DNA from 2 places in the Pseudomonas sp. HP_01 genome. Region 1 is predicted to be linked to the other one. Evidence: predicted binding sites of a transcription regulator. Region 1 holds the regulator's gene; the other holds the start of a gene.
The links. The regulator FliA, encoded in region 1, starts transcription of late flagellar genes. The targets are predictions, from matches to a motif close to CTAAAGTTTNNNNNNNNNNNGCCGNTAA.

Region 1 (4,828 bases):
AAGAAGAGCTGCGCAAGACTCAATCGCGCATCGTCACCGCTCAGGCTGAACTGACCCACCGCAGCGAGCTGGACACTGTTGCCAATCGCCAGTTGTTCGTCGGTCTGGCGATGGATGACAGCAAGCAGATCGAACCGACCCTGGAAGAACCGTTCCGCCCGTCGATCCACGCCGCTGTGGCCGCCGAGCGTGCCGAGCGCAACGCCGAGCCTGCCGTAGGCGACCGTGCTTACGAAGCGATGCGCTCCGAATTGAACGGCCTGCGCGAACTGCTGGAAGTCCAGCTGGGCTCGCTGGCCTGGAACCAGCTGCAAGGCAGCCGTCCGCAGCAGGCCAATCTGTGGCGCCGTCTGCAACGCGTCGGCCTCTCCGGCCCGCTGTCCCGCGATCTGCTGGCGATGGTCCCGGAATCCGGTGATCAGGCCCATACCTGGCGCATGTTGTTGGCCCATCTGGCCCGCATGATTGCCACTCCGGACGTCGAGCCGCTGGAAGAGGGTGGTGTGATTGCCATGGTCGGCCCTGCCGGCATGGGTAAAACCACCACGCTGGCTAAACTGGCGGCCCGATATGTGTTGAAATACGGCGCGCAAAATATCGCGCTGGTGAGCATGGACAGTTTCCGCATTGGCGCTCAGGAACAGCTTAAAACCCTGGGCCGGATCCTCAATGTACCGGTCACCCACGTCGACCCGGGCCAGTCCCTGGCACAGGCACTGGAGCCGCTGTTGCGCAAGCGCGTGGTGTTGATCGACACCGCCGGCCTGCAAGCCAGCGATCCGGCACTGCGTCTGCAACTGGAAACCCTCGCCGGCCGTGGCATCAAGGCGCGCAACTACCTGGTGTTGGCAACAACCAGCCAGAAGCAGGTGCTGTCAGCGGCTTATCACAGTTACAAACGTTGCGGCCTGGCCGGGTGCATCCTGACCAAGCTCGACGAAACGGCCAGCCTGGGCGAAGTGCTCAGCCTGGCCGTGACACACGAACTGCCTGTGGCCTATCTGACGGATGGCCCACGGATACCGGACGATCTGCATTTGCCGCGTCGGCACCAATTGGTGAGCCGGGCTGTCAGCGTGCAGATGCAGGAGGAGCCTAGCGAGGAAGCGATGGCGGATATGTTTGCGGATCTTTATCACAGCACCGGCAAGCGCGCGGGCTAGGTAGAGAAAATGACAGTGGAATTTTCCTGCATCGATGGTCTGCCAGGCATTGTTCAGGCACTGAACGTGCAGCCCGACATGTGGCTTAGGTCTAAGCAAGACAAGGTAAACAACTAACATGGGCAGCATGCATCCCGTACAGGTTATCGCGGTAACCGGTGGCAAAGGTGGCGTAGGCAAGACCAACGTTTCAGTGAATCTTTCACTGGCGCTGGCCGAGCTGGGACGTCGCGTCATGCTGCTGGACGCCGATCTGGGTCTGGCCAACGTCGACGTATTGTTGGGCCTGACCCCCAAGCGCACCCTGGCTGACGTCATGGAGGGGCGGTGCGAGCTCCGCGATGTCCTGCTGCAGGGGCCGGGCGGCGTACGCATTGTGCCGGCGGCATCGGGCACCCAGAGCATGGTCCACCTGACCCCGGCGCAGCATGCCGGATTGATTCAGGCCTTCAGTGACATCGGCGACAACCTCGATGTGCTGGTCATCGATACTGCCGCCGGTATTGGCGAATCGGTGGTGAGCTTCGTCCGCGCCGCCCAGGAAGTGCTGCTGGTGGTGTGCGACGAGCCCACGTCGATCACCGACGCCTACGCCCTGATCAAACTGCTCAACCGCGATTACGGCATGAACCGCTTCCGCGTCCTGGCCAACATGGCCCAGAGCCCGCAGGAAGGGCGCAACCTCTTCGCCAAGCTGACGAAAGTCACCGACCGTTTTCTCGACGTGGCCCTGCAGTATGTAGGCGCGGTGCCGTACGACGAGTGCGTACGCAAGGCCGTGCAGAAGCAGCGCGCCGTGTACGAAGCGTTTCCGCGTTCCAAATGTGCCCTGGCGTTCAAGGCCATTGCGCAGAAAGTCGACACTTGGCCGCTGCCGGCGAACCCGCGCGGTCACCTGGAATTTTTCGTAGAGCGCCTCGTGCATCACACCAGCGCAGGGCCCGTCTCATGACAGCAAGTGGCTATCGCATGTACAGCAAATCGTCCAAAGACTCCCAGTATGAGCTGATCGAGCGTTATGCCCCGCTGGTCAAACGAATCGCCTACCACTTGCTGGCGCGTCTGCCAGCAAGTGTTCAGGTCGAGGACTTGATCCAGGCGGGCATGATTGGTTTGCTCGAAGTGTCGACCAAATACGACTCCACCAAAGGGGCCAGCTTCGAGACGTACGCGGGTATTCGTATCCGTGGCGCGATGCTTGACGAAGTGCGCAAGGGGGACTGGGCACCGCGCTCGGTCCACCGCAACACGCGCATGGTCAGCGACGCAATTCGTGCAATTGAAGCAAAAACCGGTCGTGACGCTAAAGATCACGAGGTTGCTGCCGAACTTGAAATGAGTCTCGACGATTATTACGGGATTTTGAACGATACCCTGGGCAGCCGCCTGTTCAGTTTCGACGACCTGTTGCAGGACGGCGAACATGAAGGGCTGCACGAGGACGGCGCGAGCCAGTCCCTCGAACCGTCGCGGGATCTGGAAGACGAGCGCTTCCAGGCTGCGCTGGCCGAGGCCATCGCCAATTTGCCCGAACGTGAACGTCTGGTGTTGTCGCTGTACTACGACGAAGAGCTGAACCTCAAGGAAATCGGTGAGGTCCTGGGGGTCAGCGAATCGCGGGTCAGTCAGTTGCACAGCCAATGCGCAGCGCGGTTGCGCGGTCGTCTTGGCGAGTGGCGCGCACGTTCGTGAATCAGGCGCAGGCCGTGAGGCCTGCGTGTTTTGCTTGTAAGACCGGCTGTGCAAGACGTGAGCGGGAAGCAGAAGAGACATGGCAGGAGTCGGTCGAACCGGGTCGTAGATGATCCGGTTTCGCTGCGCTCGTCCCGGTCGATCAAACCCCCTCTTCATGTTCGGCACAGCCGGTATTGATTGGACGCGCGTTCAGGTGCTGCACGCGTTAAAGACTGCTTGGAGGTCGAATTGGACAAGAACATGAAAATCCTCATCGTTGATGACTTCTCAACGATGCGGCGGATCATTAAAAACCTGTTGCGTGACCTTGGGTTCACCAACACGGCCGAAGCAGATGACGGTCTCACCGCATTGCCGATGCTGCAAAGCGGCGCCTTTGACTTCCTCGTCACTGACTGGAACATGCCCGGCATGTCCGGCATCGACCTGTTGCGTCAGGTGCGTGCCGACGAGCGTCTGCGCAGCCTGCCGGTGCTGATGGTTACTGCCGAAGCCAAGCGTGAGCAGATCATCGAAGCCGCTCAGGCCGGTGTGAACGGCTACGTGGTGAAGCCGTTCACCGCGCAAGTGCTCAAAGAAAAAATCGAAAAGATATTTGAGCGCGTCAATAGCTGATGTCCGCTGCGAGGGCGCTATGGATTCCAAAGATTCGACAATGGGTGACTTTGAGTCAACCCTGAAGAAACACGCACAAGAGCTGGTCGCGAGCCTTGAAAAAGGCAAGTTCGGCGACGCTGTGCAACTGATCCATGAGCTTAACCAGACCCGCGACCGAGGCCTGTATCAGGAAGTCGGCAAACTGACGCGCGAGTTGCACAGCGCGATCGTCAACTTCCAGATCGACCCGAACATGCCGCAGGCCGAGGAGGTCTCCCAGATCACCGACGCCACCGAGCGGCTGTCGTACGTGGTCAGGCTGACCGAAAACGCGGCCAACCGGACCATGGACCTGGTGGAGCAAAGCACGCCGTTGATGCACGGGCTCAGTGATGACGCCAAGGCGTTGAGCGCCGATTGGGGACGCTTCATGCGCCGCGAAATCAGCGCCGAAGAGTTTCGTGATCTGGCCCGCCGCGTCGATGTGTTCCTGACCCGCAGCGAGAAGGAGACGACCGAAGTCTCCGCGCACCTGAACGACATTCTGCTGGCGCAGGATTACCAGGACCTCACCGGTCAGGTGATCAAGCGCGTGACCACGCTGGTCACCGAAGTCGAGCGCAATCTGCTCAAGCTGGTGCTCATGGCGAGCCAGGTGGACCGCTTCGCGGGCATCGAGCACGACCAGGAAGTGTTCCGTCAGCAAAAAGAAGAAGAAAAACTTCACTCCAAGGGTGAAGGTCCGCAGATTCATGCCGATAAACGTGAAGACGTTGTATCCGGACAGGATGATGTTGACGATCTGCTATCCAGCCTCGGATTCTGATTCGGTCATTCTGATTTCAGACTTCAGGTTTTCTGTGAAAGTGGCTGCTGGACCCGCGCGCCAATGCTTCGGCGAAGGCAATGCGCGCAGGCCGTCAGTGCAGCCTCTGGATCGGTTTGACGGTTAATTTTAGGAGCACCCCCCAATGAGCTTCGGCGCCGATGAAGAAATCCTTCAGGATTTTCTGGTAGAGGCCGGCGAGATTCTCGAGCTGTTGTCAGAGCAGTTGGTCGAGCTGGAAAGCCGGCCGGACGATGCGGACCTGCTCAATGCAATTTTTCGCGGTTTTCACACTGTAAAAGGGGGCGCCGGCTTCCTCCAGCTCAACGAGCTGGTTGAATGCTGTCACATCGCCGAGAACGTGTTCGACATCCTGCGCAAGGGTGAACGCCGCGTTGACTCGGAGCTCATGGACGTGGTGCTCGAAGCACTCGACACCGTCAACAGCATGTTCGGTCAAGTGCGTGAGCGCTCCAGCGTTACCCCTGCAACACCTGAACTGCTGGCCGCGCTGGCTCGCCTCGCTGAGCCTGCCTCGGCAGATGAA
Region 2 (4,828 bases), on a different contig from region 1:
CAGAGCAGATTATACTCAAGCTAGACCTATGTGCCGACGAGCCTTGGGTATTGGTCGATACGAACCAATTAGAGAATGCGATTCTTAATCTGGTCATTAATGCCAGAGACGCCATGCCCAATGGCGGAACGATATCCATCGTGACGCAGGTTGAGCCAATACTTGAGCTGAGTACTAATGCTATGGTGACGATACAGGTCAGAGACACTGGCTGTGGTATTGCACCTTCGCTCCTGGAAAAGGTGATGGAGCCATTCTTCACCACAAAGCCCATCGGACAAGGGACGGGCTTGGGATTATCCATGGTGTATGGGTTTGCTAATCAGAGCAAAGGCAGCCTTTCCATCGACAGTGCACTGGGCGTTGGTACAACCGTCTCAATCTCTCTGCCAGAAAACATGAAGTCCGAGCTTGAGAAATCCAGGGATTGCGAAATTGCCGCCATGGGCCAGGGCCAGTGCATCCTCTTGGTCGAAGACGATGATTCTGTGCGATTAATTAACCAGGACGTTCTTGAAGAGCTTGGTTATCGAGTATATGTGGCACGGGACGGTGAGGAGGCATTGAGAGTATTCAATGATCTGGCAGATATAGATCTTCTTCTCACAGACGTAGGTCTGCCTGGCATGAATGGTCGTCAGTTGGCTGAGGTTATGCAGCAACTGAAACCGCGTCTGCCCGTGCTTTTTTTGACAGGTTACGCAGAAGGCGCCTTGGCTAGGGCGGACTTCCTAGGCCCGAGCATGCAGCTTTTGACCAAGCCATACACCTTGGATTTATTGGCTAGTCGAGTAGCGAGCATGCTGGCTGAGGATCAGTTCGTCTCTGATAATTTTGCCGGCTCAGGGTCGATTGCGGGCTCCTATTGACGCTGGGAAACACGGTGTCCATACCTTTTTTAGGATGTGGTAATGCAAAAAAGCCTCGCATTGCTAAGCAGTAAGCGTCGGCCATTACACCTTTTCTGAACACACTCAGTCAGGCTAAATATTGAGATTAGTCGTGTGTACTTTGTAAATTCAGTTTCGCTAGACAGCTAATGTTTGAAACAACCATTCATTACGCTTCAGGCAATCCCGGTTTTTCAGAATTGCCTGGCGATGCGAAAATTTGAGCATTTTTGGCACGTTGCTTTTCAGTGCTGGCTTACCCTCAGTACTCTTAAAGCTTTTGTCACACAACAAATCTGTTAACCAACTGATTCAGGTTCACGGCCAGTTTTGGCATTTCACCGCATGCACTTGCTGTCTGGCTGGCACCCGCGGCGCTCTGAGTTTCCAACTCGCGAATACTGACGAGATTGCGGTCAACCTCGCGCGCAACATGCGACTGCTCCTCAGAGGCCGTGGCGATCATGAGATTACGCTCGTTGATCTGAACAATGGCGCTGGCTATTTGATCCAGCGAGGTACTGGCCTCCTGGGCGACGCCAAGTGATTCGGTCGCTAGGTCTCTGCTCGTATTCATCGCCTTCACGGCCAGATCAGAATCGTTCTGAATGTCAGCGATCATCTGCTCGATTTCCTGGGTCGATAGGCACCCTGCGCCACCATGAAGCATGGTTGGCAGCGCCAAGGCCGATGCTACTTTCGATTACATCCTTAAAGTTTACAACGTTGTTGCCGATAGTCTGTTTAATCTATCAATAACCATTGGAAAATAGGAATTTCGTATGCGCCTTAGAAATCTCAACGTAGCGCCTCGCGCCGCCCTGTTTTTCGCGTTGATTATTGGGTTAGTTTTTGTACTAGGCGTATTCTCAGTCCTGCAAATGGGAAAGCTTAGGGATTCCGAAAAAGACATCGAACTCAACTGGATGGCTAGCATCCGACAAACTGTATTGATGGATAAAGCGACACTCCGCCTTCGGCTCGAATCACAGCGAGCGTTTGCTGACCCTCAGTCTCTTCAAAAGAACCTTGAAAACTTTCCTGGTTACCGTAAAGCGTTCACCGATGCGGTGGCGGGTTATGAGCCTTTGATAGCCAGTGATAAAGAACGTTCGTTCTACACACCCGTAAAAAACAGTGCCGATGCCTACTCTAAAGAGCTGGATATTCTCGAACCGTTGCTGAGGAAGGGTGACATTGCTGCTGCGGTTGAGCTTGGAAAGACCAACATCCGCCCCTTGACGAATACCATGGAGCAGCAGATTAAGGAATTGACGAACTTTAACGACGAAGGTGCTGCACAGGCTGGGCAAAGCGCGACCGATCTCTACAACGGCGGCTTTTGGCTTGTTGTCGGCCTTATAATGGGCGTGGTCATCTTGACGGTTGGATTGGCATCATTGCTGACGAAAAGCATTACTTCTCCGATCAATGATGCACTGACTGTTGCTGAGCGTATAGCCGCCAGTGACCTCTCCAAAGAAGTGTTGGTCAGCGGAACTGATGAAGCAGGGCGACTGTTGAAAGCGCTCGCGCAGATGCAAAAAAACCTGCGCACTACGATCATGCAGATCTCCGATTCGTCCACCCAACTAGCCTCTGCATCGGAAGAGATGACAGCGGTCACTGAAGAGTCAAGTAGGGGGCTTGTCGCACAAAATGACGAGGTCAATCAAGCAGCCACAGCGGTCACCGAAATGAGCGCGGCAGTTGATGAGGTAGCTCGTAATGCGGAGTCAGCGTCCGAAGAGTCAAAGCGTACCCAAGGCTATGCCCAGGTAGGTTTGGAACGAGTCGCTCATACATTGAAGTCTATTCAAAAGCTAAACGGAAACGTTGAAAACACTAGTGAACAAATTCAAGGTTTATCAGATCGTGCTCAGAGCATCAGTAAAGTTGTCGAGGTGATTCGAGCGATTGCCGAGCAGACTAATCTGCTGGCATTGAACGCCGCAATCGAGGCCGCACGAGCTGGCGAGCAAGGTCGGGGATTTGCAGTGGTTGCTGACGAAGTAAGGGCATTGGCTCATCGCACCCAGGCGTCTACGCAGGAAATTGAGCAGATGATTGCGGCCATTCAGAACGATTCTGATCTGGCTGTTCAAGCCATGAGCATGAGCAGAGAGCTAGCGAACGAGTCGCTTGGCGTCGCTCAAGAGGCCAGTACCTCACTTGATCAGATATCAACGGCCATTTCTCAAATAAATGAACGCAACCTCATGATCGCGACGGCCTCTGAAGAGCAATCACATGTCGCCCGTGAGGTTGACCGAAATCTGGTCAGCATTCGCGAGCTGGCGACCCAGAGTGCTGCAGGTGCCAGCCAGACAGCTAGTGCGTGCGGTGAAATGTCAAAATTGGCTGTTGATCTGAATCAGTTGGTTAACCGATTCGTAGTGTGAATTAGGAGTTGCTTACCCAAGCTCCGAGCTTGGCGCGCTCTTGGCCTACTAGGTCTTCTAGGATTTAGAATAGCGGCGGCGTCGTGGCTGCATTGGAAGACCCGCTTAAAAGGCTAGAAATGGTGTCCACCCAAATTGGGTGGACACCATCACCTTTGGCATCGGCGCCAGGAAGGTGAGTTGGTCGGACGCTTACGCTTGTGTTCATATGGCTAATTTTTTCGTGCTGGCTGACTATATGCACAAGGGGTATCTGGCCACGGAGGTCAAGCAACTGGGGCATTCCCCGCGAAGAAGACAGCATGGACATGGCTTAAATGTTTTGCAGGCTCAGCCGCCACACGTCGCCAACCACTGCGAGACTCCAAATTTTGGTCAGTGATGCTAGTGCGCATTGGCGCGCATGACCGGGAGAGCCGAGCAAGCTGCAACTCGCGAGTCGCCGGTCAACCGCGCTCTCTATCTAGAATTTGATGGAGATCCGCCCACGGCATCTCCGCCACTTCGCCCTTAGCTTCGCAACTTGGCTCGTGTGGGAATACGTCCTCACAGAGCAAGACAGATTGCCCTCGCATGCACCCAGTGCGCACCACCAGCCCACCGACCAATGGCCAAGCGGATGACCATGCAATAATGCGTTGATTGCTATCCATATCCGGCGCTCCTTTTGCCAGTGATTAGCTCCATGCTTACCTAAGCTGCCTGCGCTGTCGACGCTCGAACAGGAACAGGTGCCCTCGAACGAGGTATACAGCCCTTAGTGGGGAGAAGCATCTTAACTGGGCTAACACTCGCGCGCTGGTGACTGGGCTTCAATGGACGTTGAGCTTTACGATCTTCCCGACTCGCGCGTCCTTCGTGTGAGTACGCATTTTTTCTTCAGCATCCTGAATTTTCTTCGCCAATTCCACCAGGCGTCTCGCTTCCTCATCCTGGCCAACCTCAGCTAGCCTCACTGCAGCGCTCAATAGAGATGTGAAAGAGTCGTGCAGCGTCTCGGCAACCTCAGTCATGCTTCTCACTAGGTCTGTAGTCGGGGAATTGGATTGCATGTGTTTGTCCACAAAGGGTCGCTTGGGTACATGAGGGGCTCCGATAAAGCTGTCAGAGCCGCATGGCCGGGACAGTTAGCAATCTGGTGCAGTCGCCTTGGTCAGACGTTGGAGTCATCAGCGTAAAGCAGTTCGCGCGCTATTCCGAGAAGACTATTCATAACGACCCTGCTGGGAGCCAGCTCATTCAACGAGGGGCTAGGGTCGGATGCTGTTGGTCGGTTTCGCTGATAGGAATGATGATGGCCTAGCAAGCTACGGCAAGAAAACGTACTAAGAATTGGCTGTGCATATTAATGAAGGTCTGGTTGGCCTTTCTGGTCGAATCCCGCCTCTTCATGAAGGCAGCCTATTCAAACATACGTTAGTTCGGCGTCATTTGCGCATCATAATAAAAAAGCTGTAGAACTGTCCGGTTCCGCTACGCTAAACATGAATATTGAGAGTACAAGAGGAGGATCGTCATCATGTGAGGCGATTACTT

Region 2: ACYAR8_RS18340 (methyl-accepting chemotaxis protein) is a predicted target of FliA. The motif match lies at 1,602-1,629, and genes of this name have one in related genera.

Annotation. Positions count from the first base shown of each region.
Region 1 is NZ_JBTOPV010000022.1:46,600-51,427, forward strand. It holds gene flhF (flagellar biosynthesis protein FlhF) at 1-1,163, shown strand, start outside; gene fleN (flagellar synthesis regulator FleN) at 1,282-2,115, shown strand; gene fliA (RNA polymerase sigma factor FliA) at 2,112-2,855, shown strand; gene ACYAR8_RS13560 (chemotaxis response regulator CheY) at 3,099-3,473, shown strand; gene ACYAR8_RS13565 (protein phosphatase CheZ) at 3,493-4,281, shown strand; gene ACYAR8_RS13570 (chemotaxis protein CheA) at 4,427-4,828, shown strand, end outside.
Region 2 is NZ_JBTOPV010000034.1:198,712-203,539, forward strand. It holds gene ACYAR8_RS18330 (ATP-binding protein) at 1-869, shown strand, start outside; partial or broken gene ACYAR8_RS18335 (methyl-accepting chemotaxis protein) at 1,174-1,536, opposite strand; gene ACYAR8_RS18340 (methyl-accepting chemotaxis protein) at 1,673-3,292, shown strand; gene ACYAR8_RS18345 (ribonuclease P Rpr2/Rpp21/SNM1 subunit family protein) at 4,105-4,305, opposite strand.